One region of the Longicatena sp. 210702-DFI.1.196 genome, then DNA from elsewhere that is predicted to be linked to it. Evidence: predicted binding sites of a transcription regulator. Region 1 holds the regulator's gene; each other region holds the start of a gene.
What was found. The regulator Rex, encoded in region 1, represses fermentation and respiration genes when NADH is low (regulators of the CRP and FNR family bind a similar motif). The targets are predictions, from matches to a motif close to GTGAANNNNTTCAC.

Region 1 (10,629 bases):
GTTGTTTATTTTCCATAGGGTTCATACACCCTTTTTATTTCCACCCATCTTTTCCGTGTACCACCTGCATCAACAATATAGCTGTATTTGTTTATGATTTTGGAGAAGGAAACTTGAAAGTTGCGGGACTTTTCTATTCTTGTGGCAAAATTCTATAGCTAAGCAGAAAAGATATGCTATAATGATACGGTTGAGAAACCTACAGTATCTATAGAGGATAACTGTAATAAAATAGATGGAGGTAGTAGTATGATAGAAATTACCGTGCATTCATTAGCGGAAACAGCACAGCTTGGTGAAAAAATCGGGCATTTGCTGCATCCTGGTTCATTATTAACATTGAGTGGCGATTTAGGCGCCGGTAAGACAACTTTGACAAAGTCTATTGGTAAGGCGTTGGGTGTGAAGAAGGTCATTAATTCGCCAACGTTTACCATTTTGAAAACATATTATGGAAAAATGCCTTTGTATCATATTGATGCATATCGTTTAGAGGGCATCTCACAGGATCTGGGCTTTGAGGAAATTTTTGAGGATGATGGCGTTTGTGTAGTGGAATGGCCACATTATATTGAGGAACAATTGCCGAAAGAACGTTTGCGTATCGAAATACGTCGCATTGATGAGGAAGTTCGTTTGTTCATCATTGAGGGTATTGGCAAAGCATATGAAGAGATAGAGAGGGCATTAGCATGAAAACATTATGTATGGACAGTGCGCATAAGCATTTGATCTTTGTGTTACTGGAAGATGGTAACGTGGTGGCAAGTCTTGCACAGGAGTGTTGGAAACGACAGAGTGAAACATTATTTCCTGCGCTTATTGCGTTAATGGAGGAAGCGCATTGGAAAGCGGATGATATTGATGAAGTTGTGATAACGGATGGTCCGGGCAGCTATACCGGTGTGCGAATTGCGATGACGGTGGCTAAGGTTTTATGTACTAGAAAACATATTCCTTTATATTGCATCAGTACGTTGCAGCTGTATGCAGGTATGCATCCACATACGTTTGTAATGCTGGATGCGCGCAGTTCACGTGCGTATACGGCGTTATTGGATGAAGGAAAGTTCCTTTTGGATGAGGGTATCATGACGCTGGATGAGGTGAAAGCGTATCTGAAGGACAAGGATGTTCGTGTAGTTGGGGAAACGGAATTGATTGATCTTGCTCACGAAGATGTGGATTTTGTGGAAAATTTCCAGGCATTGCGTCCGTTAGCGCGTCGCATTGACAATGTACATACCTTAACTCCGCGATATTTAAAAGAAAATGATGCGTATTTGGTGAAGTAGTATGCTGCGTAAAATGCAAGTGGAGGATATTGAAGCGGTTGCGGCATTGGATAGTGAATGCTTTCCCTTGCCTTGGCAAGAGGAACAATATCGATATGAATTACATGAGAATCCGTTTGCTCATGTTTATGTGTTAGAAGTAGACGATAGGATCATTGGCTATATTGATTTCTGGATTACGTTTGAAACATGTCAGTTGGCGAAGATTGCTGTTGCACCGGCTTATCGTGGACAGCAGTATGCGCATTTGCTGATGGATGTCATGATTGCAACAGCAAATCAAGAGCAGTGTGAAACTATCTCATTAGAAGTACGCGTTTCAAATGAAGCTGCTCATAAATTGTATGAGCACTATGATTTTATCAAAGTGAATGTCCGTAAAGCTTATTATCAGGATAATGGTGAGGATGCGGATTTTCTGATAAAGGCGTTAGGAGGAAATTGTATATGAAAGACACGTATATATTGGCTATTGAATCAAGTTGTGATGAAACAGCGGTTGCCATCATTAAGAATGCGAAGGAAATCGTGGCAAATGTGGTGGCGACGCAGATTGATGTTCATAAGGATTTTGGCGGTGTGATTCCGGAGGTTGCCAGTCGTATTCATGTGGAAAATATTTCAATGGTTATTGAAGAGGCTTTGAAGAAAGCTAACATGGATGTAGCGGATATGGATGCTATCGCGGTTACACAGGGACCGGGATTGGTTGGTTCTTTGCATGTTGGTGTTCAGGCGGCGAAAACTTTGGCTTGGGCATATGATAAGCCATTAGTTCCCGTACATCATATTGCCGGCCACATTTATGCGAATCAGTTAATTACCGAGCTTGCATTTCCTTTACTTGCTTTAGTTGTATCAGGTGGACATACGGAACTTGTTTATATGAAGGATGAATGGAGCTTTGAAATTTTAGGCACAACGCAAGATGATGCAATTGGTGAAGCCGGTGATAAGGTTGGACGTGTATTAGGCTTACCTTATCCAGGTGGTGTCTATGTGGATAAGATAGCAAAGGATGGCAAAGCTATTTATACATTGGCGAAGCCTAAAACAGAGAATGAATTGGATTTTTCTTTCAGCGGTTTAAAGAGCAGTGTCTTGCAGTTTATTGATCGCTGTAAGCGGAAAAATGAAACATTCCTGCCTGAGGATTTGGCTGCTTCTTATCAGGAAACGGCTTTTGAGGCGTTATTGGAAAGAGCACGGAAAGCTTTGGAGCTGTATCACCCTAAACAAATGTTGTTGGCAGGTGGAGTTGCGGCGAATTCTTGTTTGCGTAAGAAGATCAGTGAGGATATGGCTAAGGCGTATCCAGAGGTTACCTTTATCATACCGCCGTTGTCTTGTTGTACGGATAATGCAGCAATGATCGGTGTTGCAGGTACCATCGCTTATCAGCATGGAGAGCGTGGAGATTTTGCTTTGACTGCAGATCCTGGCATGGAATTGGAAAGATAGGACGCATAGAAGGAAAAGTCTTGAGGAAACGTTTATAAACCGAATATTGGATATACCCCCTGAACTGTGGACAAATCAGTAAAGGGGGTTTTTGTATGGGAAAATCTCTAGTCGCATGGATATTATTTTATGAATTTATCTTGTAATAGTATTTACTAGTTGAACATTCTTTCATATAAAGTAATATAATATATAAGGTATCACATTCTTTTTCAATATATGTGTTTCATATCCATTGTTTTAGAGCAAGCAATGGCATAATGAATAGTATTTTGGATAGACTAGATGAGTTTTTTGATGCTATGGATATTTAACATAGCTAAAAAGGAGATGAGCTTATGGATAATTGTTATGATAGTGAAAAGGGAACCTTTCGGTTACGAGCAGGTGCGATTTTGGTTCGTGATGGCAAAGTGCTGATGATGAAAGGTAGATTAGCGGAAGGTGGTAAAGAAGTTATGTATTCACTGGGAGGTGCCATCATGTTTCAGGAAACTGCAGAAGAGGCAATCATCAGGGAAACAAAGGAAGAAATAGGCTTATCTATTCGTGTTAAACGACTGGTATGCATCCATGAGAATTTTTTTGATGTAGAAGATCTTGGCAATAATCATGAGGTATCCTTTTATTATCTGGTAGAACCTGTGCATGAAGAGGATTTAAAAAAGCCATTTCTTAAAACACCTTTAGAGGAGGCGGTTTGGATACCGATCGATGACTATCAAAGCTATGATGCCTATCCGGCTTTCTTTAAGGATACCTTGAAACAGTTGGATGATGAGCGGATACAAACCATCGTGACAAGGCTTGCGAAAGAATGTGAATGATGAAAAAGGAGAATGTACCGGGTAAGCATTTGTAAAGCACTTGATCAATGATTTAAAGAATAAAAAGATATAATTAAAAACATGAAAAGCACGTGATGAGCAAGCGCATAATCAATCACGCAGCCAATAAAGCAATCACAGAAGGTTAGGAGGAAAGAATCATGGAATACTGGGATATCTATACACAAGATGGCATTTGTACTGGACGCAGGGTAAAGCGTGGAGATGCGATGGCAATAGGAGATTACCATTTGGTCATTCATCTGTTGATTCTTGGTAAAGATGGTCGTCTGTTGTTACAAAAACGTTCAGATCAAAAAGAAAGCTTTCCCGGCTATTGGGATTTTGGCATAGGCGGAAGTGCTGTTAGTGGAGAAAATGCCCGGCAATGTGCACAGCGCGAGTTGCAGGAAGAATTAGGCATTTATATGGATTTTCAACAACGTAAGCCGGTTTTGCGCAGCTATGGACAACATTCCTTAGTAGATTTCTTTACCATTGATTATGCCGGAGGATTAGCAGATCTGACATTGCAAAAGGAGGAGGTCAGTGGTGTTTGTTGGGCAGATTTAGAAACTGTGCATCTGATGTGCAAACAGGGAATCTTCATCCCATATCAGCCACATTTGCTTGCTTTATTGTTAGACATGCATAAGCAGCAAGGCTTGCATTGTTCATCATAATATATCGGAAAGCTAAGTTTTCTTGCTTCTTTTTATTAGCACTATGAGATACGTATGACAGTACGTACAAGCCGTAAAAGTTCAAAATGACAAATTCTTCACAATTAAAAAAATTTGTGGTATACTAACAGAGGTGATGAACATGACAGAGAAAAATGTGCCAAAGGCTACGTTGCAGCGCTATCCGGTGTATCTGAAAGCACTGCGGAAACTGAAAAGCTCAGGAGTGGAAAGGATCATGTCCAAAGAGCTTGCCAGTGTTGTGAATATTGAACCAACGACGATTCGCCGAGATTTTTCCTTTTTGGGAAATCTGGGGAAACAAGGGTATGGTTATGATGTCAATAAACTGATTGAAATATTCAACCAGCAGCTTGGCATGGATTTCGATGAGAAGATCATTTTGGTGGGGGCAGGTAATATGGGCCGCGCTTTGATGAAGTATAATAAATGGGATTATGTTGTAGGTGAGATTGCCTGTGCATTTGATATTAATCCTGATCGCCAGGGTGTGCGTTTCGGTATTCCGGTATATGATATCAGTGAGCTGGAACAACGCATTCCGGATGGCTGCCGTATCGCCATCTTAGCCATCAGTGAAAATATTCAGCAGACGGTAGATCGTTTAATTGCCTGTGGCATCACAGGTTTGGTCGATTTTACCCATGTGCATATACAAATTCCAAAAGGGGTTGTATTAAAGAGCGTAGATGTGGTATCATCTATACAGGAACTTGTTTTTGAAACAAACAGTTTAAATGTAGAACGTTGAAACAGGACGATGCCTGCTAACGATGCATAGCGAATCCGGGATGGTGGAAGCCGGAGGCATACGAGCAAGCGGAGAACACCTGTGGAGTTGAATCGGAGAATAGAGTAGACGATTCCGCGAAAGGATGGCGTTAAGATCCGATAAGCAAGATGTCTGTCAGCAGAGGTATTTCTGACAGGAATCAGGATGGCACCGCGTAACTAACTTACGTTCCTGAAAGGGAACGTTTTTTTTGTTCCCTTAATGAATAAAAGGAGGAAATGAAATGTTTGAATTTATGACCATTCGCGAACTATATGAAATCGTATTAAGCGCATCTCATGTAGAACTAGACAGCTTGGAATATGTACAGCTGCAAGGTTGGATACGTACAAATCGCTGCAGCGGTAAATTAGGCTTTATCGAATTAAATGATGGTACGTATTTCCGCAATGCACAATTAGTTTATATGCAGGAATTGAAAAACTTCGCGGAAGTAGAGAAATATCCTACCGGCGCAGCTATTACCGTAACCGGGAAATTAAAATTAACACCAGATGGTAAACAGCCATTTGAAATTGTAGTAACAGAGGCTGTTTTGGAAGGTGATTGTGATCGTGATTATCCATTGCAGAAGAAACGTCACAGCTTTGAGTATATGCGTGAGATACCACACTTGCGTCCTCGTGCGAATTCCTTCTATGCCATTTTCCGTCTGCGTTCTGTATTGTCCATGGCCATCCATGAGTTCTTCCAGAACCAGGGCTTTGTCTATGTACATACGCCAGTCATTACCGGCAATGATGCAGAAGGTGCGGGAGAAACCTTTACAGTTACCACACGTGAAGATCAAAAGTATGAAGAAGATTTCTTTGGGAAACACGCTTCTTTAACGGTATCCGGACAATTGCATGTAGAATCCTTTGCGATGGCTTTTCGAGATGTGTATACCTTTGGACCAACTTTCCGTGCCGAAAACTCAAATACGACACGTCATGCCAGTGAATTCTGGATGATTGAACCGGAAATTGCCTTTGCGGACTTAGAGGATGATATGGATCTTATTGAAGATATGGTGAAATATTGTATTGATTATGTCTTGGAAAATGCACCGGAAGAAATGAAATTCTTTAACAGCATGATTGATAAGGAATGCATTGAACGTATCACCAAGGTACGTAACAGTGAATTTAAGCGTATGACTTATACGGAGGCGATTGAGCTTTTAAAGAAAGCCGATGTGAAGTTTGAAAATAACAAAATCGAATGGGGCATGGATCTGCAGAGTGAGCATGAACGCTACTTATGTGAGAAAGTAGTCAATGGCCCGGTCTTCTTGATTGATTATCCAAAGGATATCAAAGCCTTCTATATGCGTGTCAATGAAGATAATAAGACGGTTGCGGCATGTGATTTGTTAGTGCCAGGCGTTGGCGAATTGGTTGGCGGAAGTCAGCGTGAAGAGCGTTATGATGTGCTAGAAGCGCGTATGAAAGAAATGGGTATGGAAACTGACAGCTTACAATGGTATATGGACTTGCGTCGTTATGGCGGTTGTAAACATGCCGGCTTTGGCTTAGGCTTTGACCGTATGCTGATGTATTTAACAGGCATGCAGAATATTCGTGATGTTGAGCCATTCCCACGTACACCAAGAAATTTGATTTTCTAATCGTAGAATAGACTTTCACAGGGTATGTGAAGGTCTTCTTTTACAATAGATGATACAAAGGGGTAAGAAAGGAACAGAATATGATACGTTTAGCAACAAAACAGGATGCCGCAAGCATATTAGCAATTTATGCTGAATATGTATTGCATGATAGTGCAACTTTTGAATATGAAGTGCCTTCCCTTACGGAATTTGAACAACGTATGGAAGTGATACAACAGGTATATCCATATCTGGTCTATGAAGAGGAAGGAAATATTTTAGGCTATGCTTATGCGCATCGTTATAAGGAGCGTGCGGCTTATCAATGGGATGTGGAATTAAGCGTATATGTCAATAAGGATGTTCATGGAAAAGGTATTGGCAGTATGCTGTATAAAGTATTATTTATTTTATTAAAGAAACAGCAGGTACATCATGCATATGCCTGTATCACTTCTCCCAATCCGAAAAGTGAGCGTATGCATGAGCGGTTAGGATTTCAATTAGTGGCTAGATTTCCTCATACCGGCTATAAATTTGACAAGTGGTTGGATGTTGTTTGGATGGATAAAGAATTACTTTCACCAGGTGTACCTCAACCAATCGTGCCATTGGCATCCTTCATTGAACAATTGCCAAAGAATCTAAGCGAACTTTTAAACAAAGACAATGAGCCTATAAAATAAATCATAAAAAGAGCAGCTTGCATGGAATGATTTCTAATGTGACCTCCAAAAGTTAGACTTAAAATCTAACGAATGAAGGTTGCATCCTTCCTGTAGCTGCTTTTTATCTGTTTGGGGTTTTGTGCCTTTCCTTTTTAAAAGGTGATTCTTTCATGGGGTTTCCAATATGTTAGCCCAATTTGTCAAAAGTTATTCTTTCATGAGTTTTTTAATAGGTTAGTCCAGCTTTTTAAAGGTATCCTTTCTTCGCGTTACCAATACGTTTATCCAATTTCTTTAAAAATTATTCTTTGATAGGCTTTCCGATATGCTTGTCCAATCGCCATTGCGGCGCACTGCCATCATCTGCCCAATATTCATCCAAAGAAATAATTTTATCCTGTTGTAGCTTCAGAAAGGAAACAACATGATAGGAAGCAGTTTGATCTTTTGGATAAACAAGTGTAACACTAATGATCAAATCATCAAGTAACTCTACTCTTTCTACGACCCCATCCCAATCTCCCGGATATTCGCAATTCGCAATAATATATTCATCAAGCGTAAATAGTTCATTGGTACAATGCCAACAAATCCTCGCATCCTGATGAAAATAGTTTCTGATTTCCTGCTCATCCTGTTTTAGGACGGCTTTCCAAAATTCATAGATGTTCATAAGATAACTCCTTTATCAATTATATAGATATAGTATGACATCAGAAAAGCGATAACACAAGGGTAACAAACGATTGTTAGAATAGCAACTGCTTTTTCTATTCACTGACCTCATTCATATAAGCAGTTAACTTGCGAATGAATGTTTGATAATCTTGACAGTTGATGAGATCTTTTAAAAAAGCCGGTTCACTAAGAATCTCAATCAACTGATCAAAGATCTGGGCAAATATTTGTCTGCTGTCATCATGTACGCCTAGTAAGGTGACAATATGCACCTCATGCACTCCCCATTGCATACCATCTGGACAAAGGACGACACTTATAAAGCTTTTTTTAGCGTTATCACCAAGTGAATGAGGAACGGCAGCGTCCTCAAAGGCGGTGCTTGACATATGCTCACGAGCAAAGACATCCTGTGTAAAGGAAGCTTCGGCATAATCCAGTGCAATCGCATCGTTACAAAGCTTTTGAATGAGCTGGGTACGATCTAAGTGAACATCCGTATAAAATAAGCGAGGATCAAATAAATCAAATAGAAAATCTTTCAGCTTCTGTTTGTTTTTTTCGGATAACATCTTAGAAATGGTAGTTTCCAATAAGGCCATATCTTTATTTGTAAGAAATGCATGAATTAACACATATGGCTGAGGAAATCTTGCCTCTACTGTTGAAATAATCAAATCTGCATGCAGCATGTTGGGCTGATAGGAAGGCATAGAAACGGCATATTTTATCGTTATCTTATCTTCAAAATGACGGCTGATCTTCTCTAAGGTATGTTGATGAATGCTGTAATAATCGGCATATAAAAAGAGAATCGTTAACTTGTTTTTTGATTGCACATTGTTTTCAAAGTAACTGCCGATGTGAAAAGAAATAAAGGTAATTTCATCCTCATTCAACACTACATCATAATTTTCTTTAAACTGTTGGGCAATATAAACGGCAATATCATAAATCAAGGGATACGTTGCCTTGATCTTAGCGGTCAATGGATTTTTGGCATAATAGTTATGTGCAACACGATTAAACAGATTCTTAACATGGATGGTGAATTTCGCAATAAATTCTTCATCAAAGGCATCCAGTAAATAGCGCTCTTCAACATTGTGAATCACGGCATGGGCGATATCAATATATTTCTGTTCAATAAAAGATGAAATATTAGAGCCATTAATAAAAGAATAATCAATCATCGTTGTATTGTTCGAGATAATAAGCGTCAAATTATAAACTTCAGCATCATTCATATGGATTTGATAGTTTTTCTCAATATACTGTTTTATTTCCTGTGCCACAAGATATTGTTGTGAATCAAGAAACGGTGTGAAATCGACTTGATCATTTAACTCACAGGCATTACGGATACGATCAATCATGACAATAAGATGCAATGCCGTATTATTTAGTGTATAATCATTCGCAAATACATTATTGCGTGAAAAAATATCGGCAAGATTTTTACGGAAATCCCAAAAATGATAATGATAAGTCAATAAACGCACTTCATCTTTTAAGACAAAATTATCATACGTATCACTGGAAATTAAGCGGCTCATTAATCGCCGTTTATCTTTTTCACTGCCTTCTAAATATAACAAATCATGATCTCTGCGTATGGTTACATTACAGCTAGAAACAATCTTACGGATACTGCGAATATCATTTTCAATCGTAGACTCACTTACAAATAATTCATCCGCTAGATCAAATAGATCAATACCATCTTGTGAAGAAATAAGTTTTTGAATGATCAGATTTTGCCGTGTTTGCGGGGTTTCCACATTTTGACTTCCTTTTTCCCGATAAGCTAAATATTGCTGAGCACTGTTTAATCGATACCCTTTATTTGATGATATTACTAAAGGACTTGTTTCATTCTCATTTAGTGAACTGACATATTTACGTATCTGACGTGTGGAAACATGAAGCAGTGAAGATAGCTCACCGGCAGCTACCCAATGTTCATAATGGTGCCAGAGATAGTCTAACAAGATTGAGATATTATCCTTCATATGTCTATTCACTCTCCTATGCAAGGCCCCCAGATACTCTTCATCATTATATATGTACACGATAAGTATAAAGTATAAGTAATCTTTGCTCAAATTAAAAAAGTTCCTACTGCACGGAACTTTTCTGATTTGTCTTGTTATACTGTGTTCGCTATACTGAGGGTGTGATAAGGAAAGGAGGACAGTTATGTGATTGGCAAATATGAAAAAGAGATATATCGTCGCTGAATATGACTTCAGACAAGTACGGGAATACTTTGATACATCTCTCTTATATCATAACACCAATCCAGATAAAAATCATTCATAATTATAAAGGAGAAGATCATGAAGAACATTTTATTAGTTTGTGGCACCGGTGCGAGCAGCGGTTTCATGGCCAAAAACATTCGCCAGGCAGCGAAAGCTCGCAATATTGAAATTGGCGTAAAAGCTAGAAGTGACTCTGTTGTAGAGGATTATATTGAAGATATTGATCTATTGTTGGTAGGACCACATCTTAGCTACATGCTGCATGATTTAGAGGATATTGCAGATCCATTTGGTGTTCCTGTTCAGATTATCCCCAAAGATGCATATGGGGAATTGGATGGCGATGCC
Region 2 (10,629 bases), on a different contig from region 1:
AAATTACGTAAAGTGAGTTTAACGTATAGCATGTACATCACCGCCTAACAGCATCATGACATCTAAAATCTTCTGATAAAATGATGAACGGCTATATTCTCCACGATATAGTTCATTAAAAATTTTACCGTCCTTTAAAAAGAGGATTCGTTTCGCATAAGAGGCACTGAATGCATCATGTGTAACCATCAAAATAGAAGCATGATCTTCTGTATTACGCTGTAAAAGCTGTTCCATAAATAAATAAGACGCATGGGAATCTAACGCTCCGGTTGGTTCATCTGCAAGTATTAAGGAAGGCTGATGGATCATAGCTCTGGCACAGGCACAACGCTGCCGCTGTCCTCCGCTGACTTCATATGGATATTTCAGCAATACATCTTCAATACCGAGTCGCTGCGCCATCTTTAACACTTTTTCATCAATCTGCTTTGTATCGTAATGCAATAGCGTTAAAGGAAGCGCGATATTTTCATCTATGCGCAGCGTGTTTAATAAATTTAGATCCTGAAAAATAAAGCCAAGCTGTTGTTTCCGAAAAGCAGCTAATGCTTCTTCCTTTTTCGTAGACACATTTTCATCCTGCACATAAATATCACCGCCACTTGGTGTATCGATGGTAGCTATGACATTTAATAACGTTGTCTTTCCACTGCCACTTGCCCCCATCACCGCCATAAATTCCCCTTGTTCCATAGTAAAACTAATATCATCCAAGGCTTTACATAAATTTCCGCCATTTCCATAATATTTTTCTACGTGTTCAACTCTTAATAATGTCATCTTGTTCACTCCTTTACACATTAAGTATAAAGGTTTCCCTTTTCTGTTTGTATGATGTTTCCTTACGCTGTCCTTACAAAGTTGAAAGAACTTTTATTTATGAAAGCGTAGCTGCATATCAGTAAACACGCCTTCCTTAGAACGCACCATTATTTCTATCTGCAGCGCATCACAAAGTCGTTTGCATAAGTATAAACCGATGCCAGTCGCATGTTGATTATGCTTTCTTCCATTTTCACCCGTAAATCCTTTTTCAAATATTCGTGTTTGATCCTGCATAGGAATACCAGCCCCATTATCCTGCACATGTAAAGTCACATAGGAAGCATCATGGGTAATGTATAAATATAAATGCGCTTTTTCTTTTCGATACTTGACAGCATTTTCAATCAATTGGTTCAATATAAAAATAACCCACTTCTCATCGGTTGCCACAATTGCCGATGTAAAAGCAAAATGAATTTGTAAAAACGCACTGGTGCATAAATACTTGCACTGTAACAAAGCCTCACTGCAACAATCATACAAATCACAATACTGTATTCGTAAATCTTTTTCCACATTTTCACTGCGGGCATAAAATAATGCCTGTTCCACATAATGCTCTACCCGCTCCACTTGCTGCAGCATATCCCGCTTGCGCTTATCCTGCACATTCTCACATTGCAGCTTTAATGCCGCAATAGGCGTTTTAATTTCATGTACCCATTGTTCCACATATTCCTGATATTGCAATCGTTCTCTTTTCACTTCACTGATTTTTTCCAACATGCTTTTATTACCAAGACGAAGCAGGTAAGCATAAAACTGTTCCTGTGGATCTTTATCATGTCCTAAGACTTCCTGTAATAAATATTTCTGATCCAATGTCTGCGCAATTCGTTCAATCTCTTTTTTCCGCTTGCTGCGCTGTCTGCCTACTTTTATTATATATGTGCATACCATACATCCACTCATAACATTCAGGAATGCTAAAACTTCCCATGCTATGCCCATGCCATATAAAACACCATCACATAACAGCATCCATAAAAACATAAGAATCAAAAAGAAAGCATGTCGCGCAAAGACTTCTCTTACATTCATATCCAATACCCCTGTCGATGTCTGGTATGAATGAACGCTTCTACACCGAGTTCCTTTAGTTTCGCACGTATTCTCGTAATATTCACACTTAATGCATTATCATCAATAAATAGTTTATTATCCCATAAATCATCAATCAAGTCATCACGGGCAACGATTTCTCCTTTATGACAAAATAAATTGTATAAGATGCGCAATTCATTCTTTGTCAATTCACACTCTTTGCCCTCATAAGCTAAAACACTGCGAGCAACGAAAAGATATACACCACGATGGGTAAGAATGGTTTCGCCATGTGCATACGTGCGCTTTAAAACAGCTGCGATGCGGGCTATAAGAATACTGATATTATATGGTTTCGTGATAAAATCATCACCACCTAAAGTCATACTGCAAAGCTCATCCATATCCGTATTGCGACTTGTCACAAAGATGATTGGCACACCGGAAAAAGAGCGTATCTGTTTGCATAATACAAAACCATCGGTATGGGGAAGATTAATATCCAACAGAATACAATGCGGTTCTTCACGCTGTAACAATAATTGCATATCTTCCATCAAATTCCACACACAGCAAGCATATCCCTGCCGCCGCAAAACCTCGGATAATTCTTTTACGATTGTTTCATCATCTTCAATGAGCAATATCTTATACATGGCACTCTTTCCTTTCTTGTTGTTACTTGTCCTAACTCATTATACACGAAAGAAAAAGATGACGGCTGTCATCTTTCAATATTGTAAGAACTATTCATACATCTCATTGACCTTATGTACCAACAAAGAAATGCCACTGGCAAACCAGGAAAGCACCGTCCAGATACAAGTTGAAACAAGAGCTCCAAACGTATCCAGATAAACATCCTTCATACTCGAAGTTCGGCCGGTATAGCGTTGATGTAGCTCATCGCCAAAGGCAAAACAGAAACAGATACCGACAGTTAATAAAAAGCGCAAGGTCTTATTTACACCGAGAATGGCCAAGGTGATATAAATACCACATGCTAAAGCAAAATAAATCGAGAAATGGGCCAGTTTACGTATATTGGAATTCCAGTCACTGCCATATGGCGAATGCATAATGACATAATACTTTATTTTTTCCGAAAGCTGCATTCCCTTCTCAGAAGATTCTAGCCTTGTCTTTACTTCTTGTTTGATTTTTTCCGTAACGATTTCACTTCGTAAATTTGATTGCGCACCATTCTCCGCTGACAGCTTGTAAATACTAAACATAACCGAACCGCTGATGCCCAAAAATAACAATGCGCAGAAAATACGAATACCCATATGCTTTTTCTTTTTCATAAAGTTCATCACCTTTGCCCTATTTTAAAACAAATTCATAAGTGTGACAACCATTAATTCCACACTTCACAAAATCTTAAGAAAGCCTTCACATAATGGTTATCTTTTTTACTTGTTTGGTTATATTATCGGGTATAAAATTTATTCTTTATTCTATGAAATTCATTGGAATCATGATATATTAGAAGAAGAGAAAGAAGAGGAATGGCTATGGATAACAGAGATTTATTTCGTCAGTTTCATATAGATGCAAGCCTTTTTTATGATGCCATCGTAAACAGTACAGATGATTACATCTATTTAGTTGACATGCAAAGCGATATATCTCTGATATCTGAAAACATGTATCTTGATTTTGATTTGCCCGGGCGTTTAGTAAAAGGACTGGTTCCTATCTGGGGTGATCTTATTGTCGATAAAGATCGTAAACGTTATGATGAATCCATTGCCCGTATGCTAAATGGAGATACTGATGAGCATAATGTAGAATATCAAATACGTAATCGCAAAGGTGAATTGATCTGGATCGTATGCCGTGGTTTATTAAAGCGTGATCAGGATGGGGCACCGTTACTGTTTGCCGGGATGATCACCCGTTTAGAGAACAAAGGAAGAATTGACCATATCACCGGTCTTTTAACTCAGAAAAGCTGTATTGATCATTTAGCCATTCTGTTGGAAAGTGGAAAACATGGCAGTATGATGTTACTGGGTCTTGATGACTTCTCACATATTAATACCTTACAAAATCATGTATTTGGCGATATCGTTTTACGTCAGTTTGCTCAGGATATTCAAAGTTTACTGCCCTATGATGCGCAGATTTATCGTTATGATGGTGATCAATTTGCTATTGTTTATGATGAAGCCGATGAAAAGAAAACCGATGAGCTTTATCAAAAACTACACGCTTACAGCAACCATCCGCATCAAAGCGATGCCGGTTCCTATTATTGCACCGTTTCAGCAGGAGTCGTTATGATTCCTGAAAATGGCAATGACTATTTAGACTTAATTAAATATGCCGTCAGTGCGTTAGAAGCCAGTAAACAGAAAGGGAAAAATACATGTACCTTTTTCAATGATGATTTAATTAAACAGAAACTGCACCAGATTGCCATCAATGAAGAATTACATCATAATGTGTTACACCAGATGCGTAATTTTTATGTAGTATATCAGCCATTGCTTCATACGAAGACCATGAAGATACAAGGCAGTGAAGCTTTAATGCGTTGGAAAAGTGAAAAATTCGGCGATATTTCACCTATTGAATTTATCCCTGTTTTAGAATCCAGCGGCTTGATCATCCAAGCTGGAAAATGGATTCTGGAGCAAGCGATTGCCACTTGCAAAGAGTGGAGCAATCTTATAAAAGATTTTGTCATGAATGTTAACGTATCGTACTTACAAATATTAGAAGATGATTTCGTAGAAACCATTCGCAGCTTATTAGCAAAATATGAATTAGCTCCGGAACATATCGTTATAGAATTGACTGAAAGCTATTTTGTCACCGATATGGGGCCAATACGGGAATGCTTCTCCACTTTAAGAAAAATGCATATCCGTATCGCCATGGATGACTTTGGTTCTGGTTATTCTTCCTTAGGAATGTTGACACAGGCACCTGCCGATATTGTTAAAATTGATCGTTCCTTTATCAATGCCATTCATACCAATCCGTTTAATCTCTCTTTTATCAATGCTGTCATCTCTTTATGTCACAGCATTGACATTGAAGTTACCGTAGAAGGGGTAGAAGAAAAGAACGAGTTGGATACCGTCTGTACGCTGCAAGCCGATACCATTCAAGGATTCTATGTCTCTAAACCAATTTCGAAAGCAGCCTTTCACAAACAATATATCACAGCCAAACAGTAAAAAAGCTGCATTGCACTGTAAATAAAAACAGAAATGCAGCTTTTGCTTATAATATTTTAGAACGATGCTTCAATTGCGCTATAAACTCATCTTTTTTTACCGGTGAGATAAGTATTTCTTCCTGCTCATGCGCTTCATTCACATAAGTGATATCCAAGCGATCATTTGACAAAGCCACGGAGGAATAAGATGCCTGTGTTTCTTCAATACTTGTAATCGCAAAATAATGTATTTTCTTATGACAAAAGCAGGCACTTTTGATTTCTAAATAATCTTCCTGAAATGCATACCATGTATCAAAGGTTGCCCACAGTAATAAGAAATCTATACAAAAAACAGCCAGTAACTCTATGGCATCCAGAGCGATATCCTTTTGATGTATCACCAAGCGCAGCATCATAAATGTACAAAATGCCATAAAGATCAACGCCGCTATCCAAAACGCACCTATCTTTGACTTTACTTTCATAAATATCTACCTCTTTTATAACCTATTATACGTGATTCTATTAAAAAAGAAAAGCCTTACAACCAAGAGAAAAAAGAAAGAAAGGGATGCACATGCCAGCTCTTAAAACCATCGCGAAAAAGCCTAAATGCTTGATAATCCTATCAGTTTTTTGCATATGCCTGCTGCTTATGTTTCTATATCAAAATAACAAGACACCAAAACTTGTTTATCCGACTGAATACCAGAATATCTTAGAACATATGGAAACAGAGGATATAAAACAATATAAGAAAGACAAGGAACGATTAAAAAGCTTAATACAACAGACACAAAAAGACATTGCGCATTGTCATCAAGTAAAAAAGAAACTATCTACACTTGAAGATCAAAGCAAGGAAGCCGAGCGTGCCATGTATGATGCGATGGATAAAGCTTTATATGTAGGAAAATTCATCTGTAAAGTTAATACTTGTCAGGGAAATCCTGATGATCCAAATTATAATGCTTTCCTTAATGCTACAAATCATCTGGTTGCTATGAAGAAACAGCTGGCAGATGCCAAAACAGCCTTAGCTAAGGCAAAAGAAGAAGCAGAGCAGCTGACACATTATAAACAATTACTACGTCATATGGAAAAGACGCTAACTCAATTGCAGAAGAAAACCAGATAAGCAATGGCATAAGCCGATGTAATACAAAGGAAAACTAGCGCGGTTTTCCTTTTTTGATGTACGCTATTTGCTAAATGAGCTTAGACTGCCATAGTACTCCTACTTAAGATAACAGCAAAGCATTTTTCTGATTAAAAGCTTACAATATGAATGATAAACTGTATCTTAAATGAAAAAGGCTAGTTGATTATGAACTGCATACATTGAAAAAAGGAGCAGATTGCTCTACTCCTTCACCTATAAGATCTTATTTTGTTTTTTCGATGATTTCAATAAAGCTGTCTGCTTTTAAGCTAGCTCCACCAATCAATGCACCATCGATATCTGGGCAAGCCATATATTCAACGATGTTGTTAGGTTTTACAGATCCACCGTACTGTACACGTACATTTTCCGCAGCTTCATCACCATACATGACACGAACCTGATCACGTACGATAGCGCAGCAGTTCTGTGCATCTTCTTTTGTAGCAGATTTGCCAGTACCGATTGCCCAGATTGGTTCATAAGCGATAACCATGTTACCAACACATTTTGGACATAAGTTAGCCAAAGAACCACTCAACTGTTCACGGATAACTTTTTCCGTTTCACCAGCATCATACTGTGCTTCTGTTTCACCAATGCAAAGAATTGGTGTGATACCTGCATCAATTAAGCGTTTTGCTTTTTTGTTTACGGTTTCATCAGTATCCCCAAACATCTGACGACGTTCAGAGTGACCGATGATACAGTGTGTAACGCCAACTTCCTGCAGCATAGGTACAGAAACTTCACCTGTGAAAGCACCTGTATCTTCAAAATGGCAGTTTTCAGCAGCTACGATTAAGTTTTTAGCACCTGCAACAGCTGTAGCTAATGCAGTATAAGGAGCGCCGATACCATAGGTAGCGTTGTCACTTGCCGCAACACCATCTACAGCTTCCATGAATTCTTTTGTTTCCTTCATGGTTTTATTCATTTTCCAGTTTCCGACAATAATTGGTTTTCTCATGATTTATTTTCTCCTCTAATGTTTTTTATTTATCACTGATAACAGCGATACCTGGCAGTTCTTTACCTTCCATATATTCCAAAGAAGCTCCGCCACCGGTAGAAATATGAGAGAATTTTTCAGCGAATCCTAACTGGATTGCCGCTGCTGCAGAATCTCCGCCACCGATAACTGTTGTAGCTCCTGGTAATTCAGAAATTGCTGTACATACTTCCAAAGTACCCTTAGCAAATGGTTTCATTTCAAATACACCCATAGGTCCGTTCCATACAACAGTCTTAGCACCAGCTAATTCATTCTTGTACAGTTCAATAGATTTAGGTCCGATATCTAAGCCCATGTAATCTGCAGGGATGTTGTCATTGTCAGCAACAACTGTGTTTGCATCTTCTGCAAATGCATCAGCACATACATGATCAACTGGCAGGATCAATTTACCTTCAGCCTTAGCTAAATATTCTTTTGCCAATTCCAGCTTATCTTCTTCTACTAAAGATTTTCCAACATTGTAACCCTGTGCTTTCAGGAATGTATAAGCCATACCGCCACCGATCAGAACTTTGTCTGCTTTCTTCAGCAGGTTGTCAACAACAGCAATCTTATCAGATACTTTAGCACCACCGATGATTGCAACGAATGGACGTTCTGGAGTGTCAACAGCAGCACCCAGCATCTTTACTTCTTTTTCTACTAAGAAACCTAATGCGTTAGGTAAAATAGATGCAATACCAGCAGTAGAAGCATGTGCACGGTGTACGCTACCAAATGCATCTTCTACAAACAAATCACCTAAGCTAGCCCAGTATTTAGCCAATTCAGGATCATTTTTGCTTTCGCCTTTTTCATAACGAGTATTCTGAACAACAACGATTTCTCCATCGTTCAATGCTGCAACAGCATCTTCCAGTTCTTTTCCTCTTGTTACTGGTACGAAAGTAACTTTAGTATCAACCAGTTCACTTAAACGATCAGCTACACAACGCAAATCGTTTTTTGCTTTGTCTTCTTCTGTTTTTACTTTACCTAAGTGTGACATCAAGATAACTTTTGCATTGTTTTCAATCAGGTATTTAATTGTAGGTAACGCCTGAATGATACGGTTGTCATTTGTAATTTTTCCATCTTTTCTTGGAACGTTGAAGTCGCATCTTACGATAACGCGTTTTCCAGCAACATCTAAATCTTTTACAGTTCTCTTTGCCATTGTAAAATCCTCCTTATGTAACGGTCTTATTATACCACTAAGAGCCTTATTCGTAAACGTATTTTGCGAATTTGCGAATAAAATCACAATTTCTTAACAAGAGAAGATAACGCCGGTAAATTCTGAAAAATAACCACATAAATAGTATTTTTGTTAACGCTTTTATAGTATAATATGGATATCAAACATTCATAGCAAAAAATTATGGTTATAAAAAAGAGGGATGTATATGGATGAGTATAAACATAAAAAAGAGGAATTGATGAATCTGCTGGTACAGCATAGCAATGCGGATATGGATGATGAGTTTCAGCTGGCAAATGAGCTTCTGACATTAGGGGAAGCGCATAAAGATACCCATGCCATCGCCTTTGCCCACACCTTTCTAGCCGATTACCATCTGATGATTCGTGAACATGAAGCATGTCTGAAACATCTGCATATTGCATTAAACCTGGGAGAAGAATATCATTACACTGATTTATTACTACGCAACTACACCATTGCCGGTTTGTATTATAATTCTCATTTTGATGAAGTAAATGCTATTCAAAACTTATTAAATGCCTATAACTTAGCGGAGAATGAAAAAGATCTGCATCAAAAAATGGTAGTTTTAAACAATATTGCCACGATGTTTTTTCAAAAGGAAGATTATCAGGAAGCTCTGTATTATATTAAGATGGCATATCAAACCTTCTTGGATAAGAAAGCTACCATTATGACACATGCCGATCTGTTGGTTATCTTAAATCTGATACAGTTAGAAATCTTTAACGAACATTTAGATAAAGCCATAAAACGTTATCAAGAATATGCGGCGAAACTAGTATCCTTTAAAGCTTCGCCATTGTCGACACATGTCATTCGTTTATGTGAATTGTACCTTGCCAATGCCAGCAAACGTGTCGATAGCGTCAAACGAATTGCTGATTATTTCAGTGAAAGCAATCTTCATAAACATAAAAACCGGACCTATTATTTCACCTTCTACTGCGATATCTTTGCCATCCTCCTACAAATCAAAGATCAGGAACGAGCAGAAAAATATTTACAGTATATGGGAGAAATGTGTCTGGAGGATGATGTCGAACAACAGTTGCAATTGCATCGTAATTGGATTCGCTATGCGGAGTGTTTCCATTTAGAAAATGTCTTAATTAATTCCTATAAGCAATATTATATGTTACAAAAATTGGTTGAGGATATGACAAATAAGACAAAGTCAGAAAGTATGAAAGAAAAGATTAAAATGAACCAGATCATGAAAGAGCGTGATCGTTTCCGGAATGAGAAAAATCAGTTAGAGGCGCAGATAAAAATTGATGGTCTCACCCGACTGTTTAATCGTTCTTATTTTAATTCCCTGGTCTGTGCGATGCATAAAAACCCGCATGTATCAACAATTGGTATCGTGGTAGCCGATGTGGATTATTTTAAAGAATTCAATGATTATTATGGTCATCATATGGGGGATAAACTGTTACAAAACGTTGCCCGCTGTATGGATGAAAACGGCGATTCGCGTTTCTTTGCTGCACGTTTTGGCGGTGATGAATTTATCACCTTATGCGTAAATATCACAAAGGAAGATATCTGTGAATACCTCGATCATATCTATGAAGAACTTGATCAAATCGGCATGGAGCACAAGATGAATAAAGCTGCTGAAAAAGCGACAATTTCCTGTGGCTTTACGATCTTTCAAAATGATGATCTATTCCGTTATGAAGATGCCCTTACCATGGCTGATGCTGCATTATATAAAGCAAAGGCTGCCGGTAAGAATCAATATAAGCAGTATTAAAAGCTCTTTAGAGCTTTTTTATTTGATGTCATTTGCATTAAAATAAATAGCAACGAAATCATCGCGTTTTATATTTTTAAGATGTATTGATGTTACCGTAGGATGTTATAAACATCCTGAGGATCGTATAAACAATACGTATAGGGTAGTTCTTCTTCACTGACAACTCCCCATTTTGCCCATGCAAAATCAACACCGGCAGCTTTCGCACAAAGGGCATCGTTGATAGAATCGCCAATGAATAGTAATTCTTGCGCAGTCAAATTTGTTTGTTCCATAATGTAATATAAAACATCCGGTGCCGGTTTTGTATGCTTTACCACATCCTGCGTACCAATACTAGAAAAGGCTGAAAAGATATCTGCATCAAACATAGATTGCAATTCTAAAAAAGCCGTTGTATTTCGCGAAGTGGCTATTCCTAATGCAATCCCATCGT
Region 3 (10,629 bases), on a different contig from region 1:
AAACCAACTTTTGCATCACGTTTGATCATTTCGTGGATCAATGTTACTAAGATACGGTTACCAGATGCACCTACTGGATGACCCAGTGCAATGGCACCACCATTTACGTTTGTCTTGTTCATGAATTCTTCGCGATCGATACCGTGTTCTTCCACTAATTCATGGATAACACCTAAACTCTGTGCTGCGAATGCTTCATTCAGTTCGACTAATTCAATATCCTGCAGTTTCAGACCTGCATAGTTCAATGCATGACGAATTGCTGGAGTAGGACCTAAGCCCATAGTCAATGGATCTACACCACCTTGGCCGATACCGATAACTTCACAAATTGGTGTTAAGTTATATTTTGCTACAGCATCTTCACTAGCTAATAATACAAAGCTTGCACCATCATTGATACCAGATGCATTAGCAGCTGTTACAGTACCATCTTTAATGAAAGCTGGGCGAAGTTTTGCCATTTTTTCAGGAGTAGATTTACGGTTAGGATGTTCGTCAGTATCAAAGATCACAGTTTCTTTTCTCAGTTTTACTTCTACTGGAACGATTTCATCTTTGAAACGTCCGCTATCAACAGCAGCTATTGCTTTCTGTTGAGATGCATAACCGAATTCATCTTGCATTTCACGAGTGATGTTATATTTTTTCGCAATATTTTCTGCGGTAACACCCATGTGAATACCATTCATAGCATCAGTTAATGCGTCGTAGATCATATGGTCCGTACATTTGAAATCTCCCATTTTGTTTCCTGTACGAGTGTTTGCAGGAATTAGGTAAGGAGCACCTGACATGCTTTCTACACCACCAGCAACAACGATATCATTGAAGCCAGTCTGGATAGACATAACACCTTCCATTACGGTACGTAAACCGGAACCACATACCATGTTAACGGAATGTGAACAAACAGATTCAGGAATACCAGCAGCCAATGCAACCTGACGGCCGATGTTCTGCCCCAATCCTGCACTTAATACGTTACCACACAGCAGTTCATCAACATTTTCAGGGGCAACGTGTGCGTCTTCCAGTAATGCTTTGACAACAGTAGCACCTAAATCAACTGGTTTAACTGTTGTTAAAGAACCCAGAAAACTACCGATTGCACTACGTTTAGCGCTAACAACATAAGTTTTTTTCATTTTCTCTACCTGTCTTTCTTTTTCGAAACCTTTCTTGATATGAATACTAACTTCATACATGAATATGATACCGAAAAAGGATACAGATGTCAACAGCTTGTGAAAAAATTAATAAGTTCTGTATGCATACTTTTGGGTGTTGTAAGTTTAGGATGTTGTCCCTTTATAAGTAGGAGGAAACGTTATCATTTTGATGCATCTTGACTACAATACTAAGAATTCCCAAAAAAGATTAGATTCAAAGCATAAGCATTTAACTAAAGTGTACATCAAGAGCCAAGGATATGACCTACTTATACAAGATTTTTTCTTTTCATGAATAGAAAGGGATGGTAAGCAGGAAAGGTAAGGATAATACAGGAAGAAAGGGTGCTAATGAAACGGGTTTTTTGTTTCTGTTAAAACTTGTTAAAATTTTAACAATTGTGTTGACGAAAGGAAAAAAGAGGGATAAAATTATATATGGATTATGGCTCCCGAAACGCCGGGATACCGCCTGTTATATACATTATTTATATATAGGCGCATGTAAGAATCCTATTAGTTCAAGAACATTCAAGGAGAGGAGAACACTTATGGACTTCATGTTAACAGAACAACACAAAATGATGAAGAAACTATTCGCTGAGTTTGCTGAAAAAGATGTCAAACCTCTTGCAGCAGAAGTCGACGAAGACGAACGTTTCCCACGTGAAAACGTTGAAAAAATGAGAGAGTGCAAAATGCTCGGTATTCCATTCCCAAGAGAATACGGCGGAGCAGGTGCAGATTACCTGAGCTACATTCTGGCAGTTGAAGAACTGAGCAAGAAATGTGGTACTACAGGTGTTGTATTATCTGCCCATACTTCTCTGGGAACTTGGCCAATTTTTGCATTTGGTACAGAAGAACAGAAAAACCGTTATCTGCCTGATTTATGTACAGGTAAGAAACTGGCTGCTTTCGGTTTAACAGAACCAAATGCCGGTACGGATGCTGCTGGTCAGCAGACAACTGCTGTAAAAGATGGCGATGATTATATCTTAAATGGTACAAAGATCTTTATTACAAACGCTGGTGAAGCTGATGTATATGTAATCTTTGCGATGACTGACAAGTCTAAGGGAACACATGGTATTTCTGCCTTTATCGTAGAAAAAGGTATGCCAGGATTTACAGTAGGACAGCACGAAAAGAAATTAGGTATTCGTGGTAGTGCTACTAGTGAATTGATCTTTAACAATGTGCGTTTAAGCAAAGATCAGCTGTTAGGTCAAGAAGGTAAAGGCTTCAAGATTGCCATGATGACACTGGATGGCGGACGTATCGGTATCGCTGCACAGGCATTAGGTATTGCTCAGGGTGCAATTGATGAAGTTGTTCCTTATGTGAAATCACGTAAACAGTTCGGTCGCCCTATTTCTAAATTCCAGAACACACAGTTCCAGTTGGCTGATATGCAGGTAAAAACAGATGCAGCTCGTCTGTTAGTTTATCAGGCTGCGATGGCTAAAGAAAACGGACAACCTTACACATACTTAGCTGCTGAAGCAAAATTATTTGCTGCTGAAGTTGCCATGGAAGTTACGACAAAAGCAATCCAGCTGATGGGTGGATATGGTTATACACGTGATTATCCAGTAGAAAGAATGTTCCGTGATGCAAAAATTACGGAAATCTACGAAGGTACTTCTGAAGTACAGCGTATGGTTATTTCTGGACAGATGTTGAAATAATAAAAGGAAAGGAAGAAGATCATGAAAATTATCGTTCTTGTAAAACAGGTACCGGATTCAACTGAAATCCGTGTCGATAAGGTAACAGGTACTCTGATTCGTGCTGGTGTACCAAGTATCATCAACCCAGATGATTTAGCTGGTGTTGAAGAAGCATTGAAAATTAAAGAGGCAACAGGTGCTCATGTAACGGTTATCTCTATGGGGCCTCCTCAGGCAAACGGCATGCTGAAAGAACTGTATGGCCGTGGTGTTGATGAATGTATTTTGATTACTGACCGTGCTTTTGCCGGTGCGGATACATGTGCTACTTCTAGTACATTGGCTGCTGCCATTGAAAAAGTTGGTTATGACTTGATCATCGGCGGACGTCAGGCAATTGATGGTGATACTGCACAGGTTGGTCCTCAGACAGCAGAACGTCTGGATATTCCTCAGGTTACTTACGTGGATAAGATCATGGAAGTAAATGATAAGAGTGTTACAGTTCGTAAGTCATTAGAAGATACTGAAGAAATTATTGAAGCTAAGCTTCCATGTCTGTTAACAACATTAAGTGGAATGAACACTCCTCGTTACATGAACTGTAATGATATCGTTGATTCCTTCAGCAAAGAAGTGAAGATCATGACCTTTGCTGATTTGGATATCCCTGCTGAAAAAGTAGGTTTGGCAGGTTCTCCTACTAAGGTTCACCATACATTTACAAAAGATGTTACGGCTGAAACGGAAACTTACGATATGCCAGCAGCTGATGCAGCAAAACTGATTGCTAAAACACTGAAAGAAAAGCAGATCATTACGAAATAGGAGGAGAAAACAATGGCTAAATTTGAAGGATACAAAGATATTTACGTATTCGTTGAACAGAGAAATGGTGAAATTGCCAACGTCGGATACGAATTAATTTCTGAAGCTAGAAAATTGGTAGCATCAATTCCTCAGATGGGATTCCAGGTTGTTGGTGTTCTGTTAGGACACAACGTAACGGATAAAGCAAACGATGTTATCGCACACGGTGCTGATAAAGTAATCGTTGCAGATCATGAATTACTGGAAGGCTACTCTACACAATTCTATGCTGATACATTAACACAGATTATCGAAACATATAAACCAGACAGTTTCTTAACTGGTGCTACGGTATTAGGCCGTGACTTAGCTCCAAGAGTTGCTGCTCGTTTGAATGCAGGTTTGACTGCAGATGCTACAAAGATTGAAATCGATCAGGAAAAAGTTGCGGATGGTGAAGCATTATTATTAGTTACACGTCCTACTTTCGGTGGTAACCTGTTTGGTACAATCGTTTGTCCAGACACTCGTCCACAGATGGCAACGATTCGTCCAAACGTATTCAGCATGGATCCAGTGGATACTGCAAGAACAGGTGAAGTTGTAGCATTTACACCTGATTTCAAAGATACAGACGCAAAAGTTGTTGTTAAAGAAGTAATCGCTAAGGTTGTGGAAGGTATCGATATTACAAAATGCGATATCTTAGTAGGTGCCGGTCGTGGTGCTGAAGATTGCTTAGACATGGTAGAAGCAGTTGCAGAAGAATTAGGCGGTGCAATGTGTGCTAGCCGTGCCGTTGTTGATGATGGTTTTGCATCAAAAGACATTCAGGTAGGCCAGACGGGTAAGACCGTACGTCCTTCTCTGTACATCGCATGTGGTATTTCCGGTGCTTGTCAGCATGTTGCCGGTATGGAAAAATCAGATATGATCATCGCTATCAACCGTGATCCACAGGCTGAAATCTTCTCTATTGCAAACATGGGCTTCATCGGTGATGTAAAAGAAATCTTACCTCTTCTGAAAGAAGAAATCATCGCTGCGAAAAAAGCATAATTAAAATCATACGCAGAAGGTGGATAGGAAAATATTTCTATCCCCTCTGTTATATGAGATAAAAAAGGTAAAAAGGAGATAATGAACATGAAAAAAGTTGGTGTAATCGGCGCTGGAACAATGGGCCAGGGCATTGCAAACGCATTTGCTACAAATGGTTATGATGTAACTGTATGTGACATTAAGCTTGAATGGGCACAGGGCGGAATCGACAAGATCGGTAAAAAGTTAGACAAATTGGTAACCAGAGAAAAAATGACAGCTGATAAAGCTGCTGAAATCAAAGGTAACCTGAAGGCTGGCGAATACAAAGATTTGGCTGATTGCGACTTAGTAGTAGAAGCTGTTCTGGAAATCATGGAAACAAAGAAAGAACTGTTCTCTACATTGGATGAAATCTGTAAAGAATCTTGTATCTTTGGTACAAACACATCTTCTTTATCAGTAACAGAAATTGCAAAAGGTATCAAACACCCAGTAATCGGTATGCATTTCTTCAACCCAGCAGATCGTATGAAACTGGTTGAAGTTATCTCTGGTATCAATACTCCAGTAGAAACAAAAGAGGCTATCATCGAAATTTCTAAATCTTTAGGAAAGACTCCTGTTGAAGTTGCAGAAGGTCCTGGATTCGTTGTTAACCGTATCTTGATTCCTATGATCAATGAAGCAGCTACGATCCTGCAGGAAGGCATTGCTTCTGTAGAAGATATCGATACTGCTATGAAACTGGGAGCTAATCATCCTATGGGACCTTTAGCTTTAGGTGACTTGATCGGTTTGGATATCGTAGTAGCTATCATGGACGTATTGTTCAATGAAACTCACGATTCTAAATATCGTTGCTGTACACTGTTGAGAAAAATGGTACGTGGAGGCAAATTGGGTCAGAAGACTGGTGTAGGATTCTACGACTATACAAAATAAGTTCGAAACGTATGATAAAGCGAGTGAATCTATAATTTCTATATCCATTGAAATTGTGGATTCACTTTTTTAAGAAAGCGAGGATATAAACATGGAAACTATTTTAGTAAACTATGAAGGACATGTGGCTACCATTACCATTAATCGTCCAAAAGCATTGAATGCATTAAGTACACAGGTATTAACAGAATTGAATGAAGCTTTAGATGAAGTTGAAGCTAACAAAGATGTTTATGCGTTGATCATCACAGGTGCTGGTGAAAAATCTTTCGTTGCAGGTGCTGATATCGCGGAAATGAAAGAAAAGAACGTTGAAGAAGCTGCTGCTTACGGTAAATTCGGTAATGAAGTATTCCGTCGCATCGAAGCTTTCCGTTGTCCTGTTATTGCGGCAGTGAATGGCTTTGCTCTTGGTGGTGGCTGTGAATTGGCTATGAGCTGTGACATTCGTTTAGCAAGCGAAAATGCTGTTTTCGGTCAGCCAGAAGTTGGTTTGGGTATTACTCCAGGCTTTGGTGGTACACAGCGTTTAGCACGTATCGTTGGTGTTGGCATTGCCAAAGAAATGATTTATACAGCAAGAAATATCAAAGCACCTCGTGCTGCTGAAATCGGTTTGGTAAACAAAATCGTTCCTGCTGAAGAATTGATGGCTACAGCAATGAAGATGGCGAAAGGTATTGCCGCAAATGCACCAATCGCTGTTGCAAATTCTAAGAAAGCTATCAATAATGGTTTACAGACGGATATCGATGGTGGTATCGCTATTGAAGTGGAAGAATTCTCTAACTGCTTCGCTACTGAAGATCAGACATATGGTATGACTTGTTTCTTGGAAAAAGTAAAAGAAAAAACATTCTCTAACAAATAATAATGCATCTTCAAAAAGCGTATCTCTTGGTATACGCTTTTCCTTGTGGTAAAGTAAAACCATGAGAGATACAAAGGAGGTTATGAAGTTGAGTAAAGTTATTAGTCTTGAACAGGCAGTTTCCATGATTCCAGATGGTGCCAATATCGGTATCGGTGGTTTTATCGGCTGCGGTCATCCTCAGGAATTTTCTGTAGGAATTGAAGAAGCTTTTCTAAAAAGTGGTCATCCACGTGATCTTACCATCATGTTCTCCGCCGGTATCGGTGATGGAACAGATAAGCTTGGCTTGAATAAGTTGGGACATGAAGGTTTGTTAAAACGTATCATTGGTGGTCATTGGGGATTGATTCCTAAGCTGCAGAAATTGGTATTTGAAAATAAGGTAGAAGGGTATAACTTACCTTTAGGTACGATTTCTTTGATGTTCCGTGATATTGCCGGACATCGTCCTGGTACCTTCACAAAGATTGGTTTAAAGACATTCGTTGATCCTCGTATCGAAGGGGCTAAGATGAATGAGCGCTCAAAAGATGACTTAGTAGAATTGGTAAATCTGCATGGAGAAGAATGGCTGCTTTATAAGTCTTTCCCATTGAATGTTGCCTTGATTCGTGCGACATATTGTGATGAAGATGGAAATGCAACGATGGAGAAAGAAGCGGCAACCTTGGATTCCCTTTCAATTGCACAGGCTGCGAAAAATTCCGGTGGTATTGTTTTACTACAGGTAGAAAAAGTTGTGCAAAATGGAACCTTAGATCCACGTAAGGTAAAGATTCCTGGTATTTATGTTGATGGCATCGTAGTTTCTCGTCCTGAGAATCATATGCAGACGTATGCAGAACAATATAATCCTGCATTAAGCGGTGAAATTAAAGTGCCGGTGGATTCTATTCCTCCTATGGCTTTAAATGAACGTAAAGTCATCTGCCGTCGTGCAGCGATGGAGTTAGATCCTGAATGTGTTATTAATTTAGGTATTGGTATGCCGGAAGGAATCGCCAATGTCGCAAATGAAGAAGGATTACCAGGATTGAAACTAACAGTAGAAGCCGGTGGTATTGGCGGTGTACCAAATGCTGGTACGGCGTTTGGTACTTGTACGAATCCAGATGCAATCATCGATCAGCCATATCAGTTTGACTTCTATGATGGCGGTGGCTTAGGACAGGCATTCTTAGGTCTTGCGGAATGTGATAAAGATGGCAATATCAACGTATCTCGCTTTGGACCAAAGATTGCCGGATGCGGTGGTTTCATCAATATTACGCAGACATCTCCGGTAGTTGTATACTGTGGTACTTTTACAGCCGGTGGATTAAAGGTAGCTGTGGAAAATGGTGAATTAAAGATTCTGCAGGAAGGACGCATTAAGAAATTTAAAGAAAATGTGGAACAGATTACTTTCTCTGCAGAATATGCAAAAGATACCGGACAAAAGGTTGTGTACATTACAGAACGTGCTGTCTTTGAATTGCTAGACGGTGTTTTAACCTTAACGGAAATCGCTCCTGGAGTTGATTTAGAAAAAGATGTATTGGCGCATATGGAATTCAAACCTACGATTGCCAAAGATCTGAAACTTATGGATGCACGTCTATTCAAAGATGAAATCATGGGTCTGAAAAAAGATTAAAGAAATTCAGAAAGGTGCTCTTGTTGCACCTTTTTCCATTTTTCTACCGATTTTTCCATATTACTATTCATAATTTATTATTTTGTTATACTGAATATGCAATATAAAGCATATCACATGAAAGAATCATGTTGATATAGAGAATCTTATCATGCGGTGAGTGTAGACCATTGGTCATAGAGATTGATCGTAAGATGAGATTCAGGCTGATTACAGGGCTATCAAATGCATTCATGTTGGTGGTTATCGTTGGTAAGTAGCAGGTGAAGTTGTATGGTAGTAGTATATAATGCGCGAAATACCTGTAAATCAGCACAAGAGAAATGCAGTGATGAAAAGAAAACATCAGCTGCATTTCTTTTTTTATGTAATTTGTATTATAATGATTCCATGATGAGGAGTGAAATATATGTATAGTTTTTGTAATGATTATAGCGAAGGCGCAATCCCTATGATTATGGAGCGTCTGCAGGAATTTAATAAGAAACAAAATCCAGGTTATGGAATGGATGAAATTTGTGATAAAGCAAGAGAAAAAATTCAAGAAGTACTGCAATGTCCTACGTGTGACATCCATTTTTTAGTTGGAGGAACACAAGCAAATTTAACTGTTATTGCCAGTGCATTACGTCCTTATGAAGCAGTTATGGCAGCCGATAGTGGTCATATCAATGTGCATGAAACAGGGGCTATTGAAGCAAGCGGACATAAGGTAGTCATTGTTGACAGTGCGGATGGCAAAGTCAGTGTGGAAGGAATTTATGAGGAAGTCAGACGCCATTGTGATGAGCATATGGTCAAGCCCAAAATGGTTTATATTTCAGATGCAACGGAGCTAGGCAGTGTGTATCGAAAAGCAGAACTACAGGCTTTGCGCAAGACATGTGATGCGTTGGGATTATATCTGTTTATGGATGGTGCTCGTTTAGGGTGTGCTCTGACAGCAAGTGATAACGATGTAAGCTTTGCTGATTTATGCAAATATATTGATGTCTTTTCCATTGGTGGTACTAAAAATGGTGCGCTATTCGGAGAAGCTGTCGTTATTGTGAATGAACAGTTGAAAAAAGATTTTCGCTATATGATAAAACAGCGTGGCGGTATGCTTGCGAAAGGTTGGTTATTGGGGCTACAGTTTTTATCCTTATTTGAAGACGATCAGTATAGAAAGATTGCGGCTCATGCGAATGCGATGGCACAAAAATTACAAACAGCATTTGTTGATTGTGGGTATTCATTATTTGCCAAATCATCCACGAATCAGATATTTGTCATTTTACCGAACGAGGTTATCAAAAAATTAGAAAAAGAATATGCGTTTCAGTTTTGGGAAAAGGTAGATGCTACACATACAGCAATGCGTTTTGTCACGAGTTGGGCGACACCTGAAGCAGTAATCGATGAATTTATCACATATCTAAAGCAAATTTAAGAAACAAAATCTGAGATGTTAGGGCGCCTTAGCAAGCAATATAATATGAGGTGCTCTTTTTATTGCTGACAGTACCTAACAAATGACAGAACTATGTCATTTCGTATGTGCATACTGTTTGCTGAGGTATATCAAGGACATCTTGCTCTTGGCTTTTTGATTCGCTTTAACAGTGCAATATTCACGTGATTAGGGCTTAAGGAAGATGCCGTTATTGTTTTAGAATGCTTCTTGGAATCCAGCCCATTATTCCATGACTTTTAACTAACGCATAATGCTCATACAAAGAAATAATTTTAACTGTTTCACCATGGCGTACGGGCAGTAAATAATTGGTATAATTTTCAGCACTAAAGTTGCCGTTTTCTTCATATAAAAAGGCTTTTGGTATCCACAATCGACGTCCTGTGGCTATTTGTTGACAATATGCTTGGTTTTTCTCTTCTTTCAAAACATGTACGGCACGTTCATGCCAGGTAATATAAATACTGTCTTTTTGCTTCGGTGTATAATTGGACAAAATTATTCCTTCTGGTAAATCATCACAATGGGCAAAGCTAAATTGTCCATGATGCAGAATGAGCGCATTTAATTGCCCTGCGCGTTTTACTGCATTGCCTCCATCTATAGCAATGATATGTTTTCTTTGATCAATTTGAGGATTAAAATCACAAATGGTAGAGCAATATTCACTTACCGGTATATGTCCGACGATGACGTATTTATGAAATGCTATGTTTTTTAAGAAAAAACGATCATGCCTCATTATGTCACGCATCTCATTTCCATAGGTTTGCTCATTTAGAATAGCTGCATGGGCAAAGATATAGTCTTGTGTTTCAATAACATGAGGTAAATCGGCGATGAAGGTTAATTCTTTACGAAAAGTGGACTTTAGTTTTCGTGCCAATCGTACCATATCTGTATCTTTTGTGATTTTTTCGTGCATACAAGCAGCCATTTCATGTATAAGACTGTTTTGGCGTTGGCATAAAACTTCATGTAAAAAATCCAATCGATATTCATATAAGATATTTTTACAAACA

Region 2: pgk (phosphoglycerate kinase) is a predicted target of Rex. The motif match lies at 8,457-8,470, and genes of this name have one in related genera.
Region 3: LI241_RS04560 (acyl-CoA dehydrogenase) is a predicted target of Rex. The motif match lies at 1,556-1,569, and genes of this name have one in related genera.

Annotation. Positions count from the first base shown of each region.
Region 1 covers NZ_JAJCPX010000052.1:4,318-14,946, reverse strand. The annotation lists gene tsaE (tRNA (adenosine(37)-N6)-threonylcarbamoyltransferase complex ATPase subunit type 1 TsaE) at 250-696, shown strand; gene tsaB (tRNA (adenosine(37)-N6)-threonylcarbamoyltransferase complex dimerization subunit type 1 TsaB) at 693-1,295, shown strand; gene rimI (ribosomal protein S18-alanine N-acetyltransferase) at 1,297-1,746, shown strand; gene tsaD (tRNA (adenosine(37)-N6)-threonylcarbamoyltransferase complex transferase subunit TsaD) at 1,743-2,756, shown strand; gene LI241_RS14535 (NUDIX hydrolase) at 3,095-3,583, shown strand; gene LI241_RS14530 (NUDIX domain-containing protein) at 3,745-4,266, shown strand; gene LI241_RS14525 (redox-sensing transcriptional repressor Rex) at 4,409-5,038, shown strand; gene asnS (asparagine--tRNA ligase) at 5,304-6,689, shown strand; gene LI241_RS14515 (GNAT family N-acetyltransferase) at 6,770-7,357, shown strand; gene LI241_RS14510 (hypothetical protein) at 7,641-8,012, opposite strand; gene LI241_RS14505 (BglG family transcription antiterminator) at 8,110-10,029, opposite strand; gene LI241_RS14500 (PTS sugar transporter subunit IIB) at 10,357-10,629, shown strand, end outside.
Region 2 covers NZ_JAJCPX010000036.1:3,984-14,612, forward strand. The annotation lists gene LI241_RS12760 (ABC transporter permease) at 1-32, opposite strand, end outside; gene LI241_RS12765 (ABC transporter ATP-binding protein) at 19-783, opposite strand; gene LI241_RS12770 (HAMP domain-containing sensor histidine kinase) at 877-1,869, opposite strand; gene LI241_RS12775 (response regulator transcription factor) at 1,866-2,528, opposite strand; gene LI241_RS12780 (VanZ family protein) at 2,619-3,179, opposite strand; gene LI241_RS12785 (bifunctional diguanylate cyclase/phosphodiesterase) at 3,390-5,063, shown strand; gene LI241_RS12790 (PH domain-containing protein) at 5,110-5,532, opposite strand; gene LI241_RS12795 (hypothetical protein) at 5,703-6,185, shown strand; gene tpiA (triose-phosphate isomerase) at 6,433-7,179, opposite strand; gene pgk (phosphoglycerate kinase) at 7,205-8,383, opposite strand; gene LI241_RS12810 (GGDEF domain-containing protein) at 8,613-10,190, shown strand; gene LI241_RS12815 (HAD family hydrolase) at 10,283-10,629, opposite strand, start outside.
Region 3 covers NZ_JAJCPX010000006.1:82,113-92,741, forward strand. The annotation lists gene LI241_RS04555 (acetyl-CoA C-acetyltransferase) at 1-1,148, opposite strand, end outside; gene LI241_RS04560 (acyl-CoA dehydrogenase) at 1,724-2,863, shown strand; gene LI241_RS04565 (electron transfer flavoprotein subunit beta/FixA family protein) at 2,885-3,673, shown strand; gene LI241_RS04570 (electron transfer flavoprotein subunit alpha/FixB family protein) at 3,686-4,714, shown strand; gene LI241_RS04575 (3-hydroxyacyl-CoA dehydrogenase NAD-binding domain-containing protein) at 4,796-5,641, shown strand; gene LI241_RS04580 (short-chain-enoyl-CoA hydratase) at 5,733-6,512, shown strand; gene LI241_RS04585 (acyl CoA:acetate/3-ketoacid CoA transferase) at 6,601-8,151, shown strand; gene LI241_RS04590 (low specificity L-threonine aldolase) at 8,561-9,583, shown strand; gene LI241_RS04595 (metallophosphoesterase) at 9,795-10,629, opposite strand, start outside.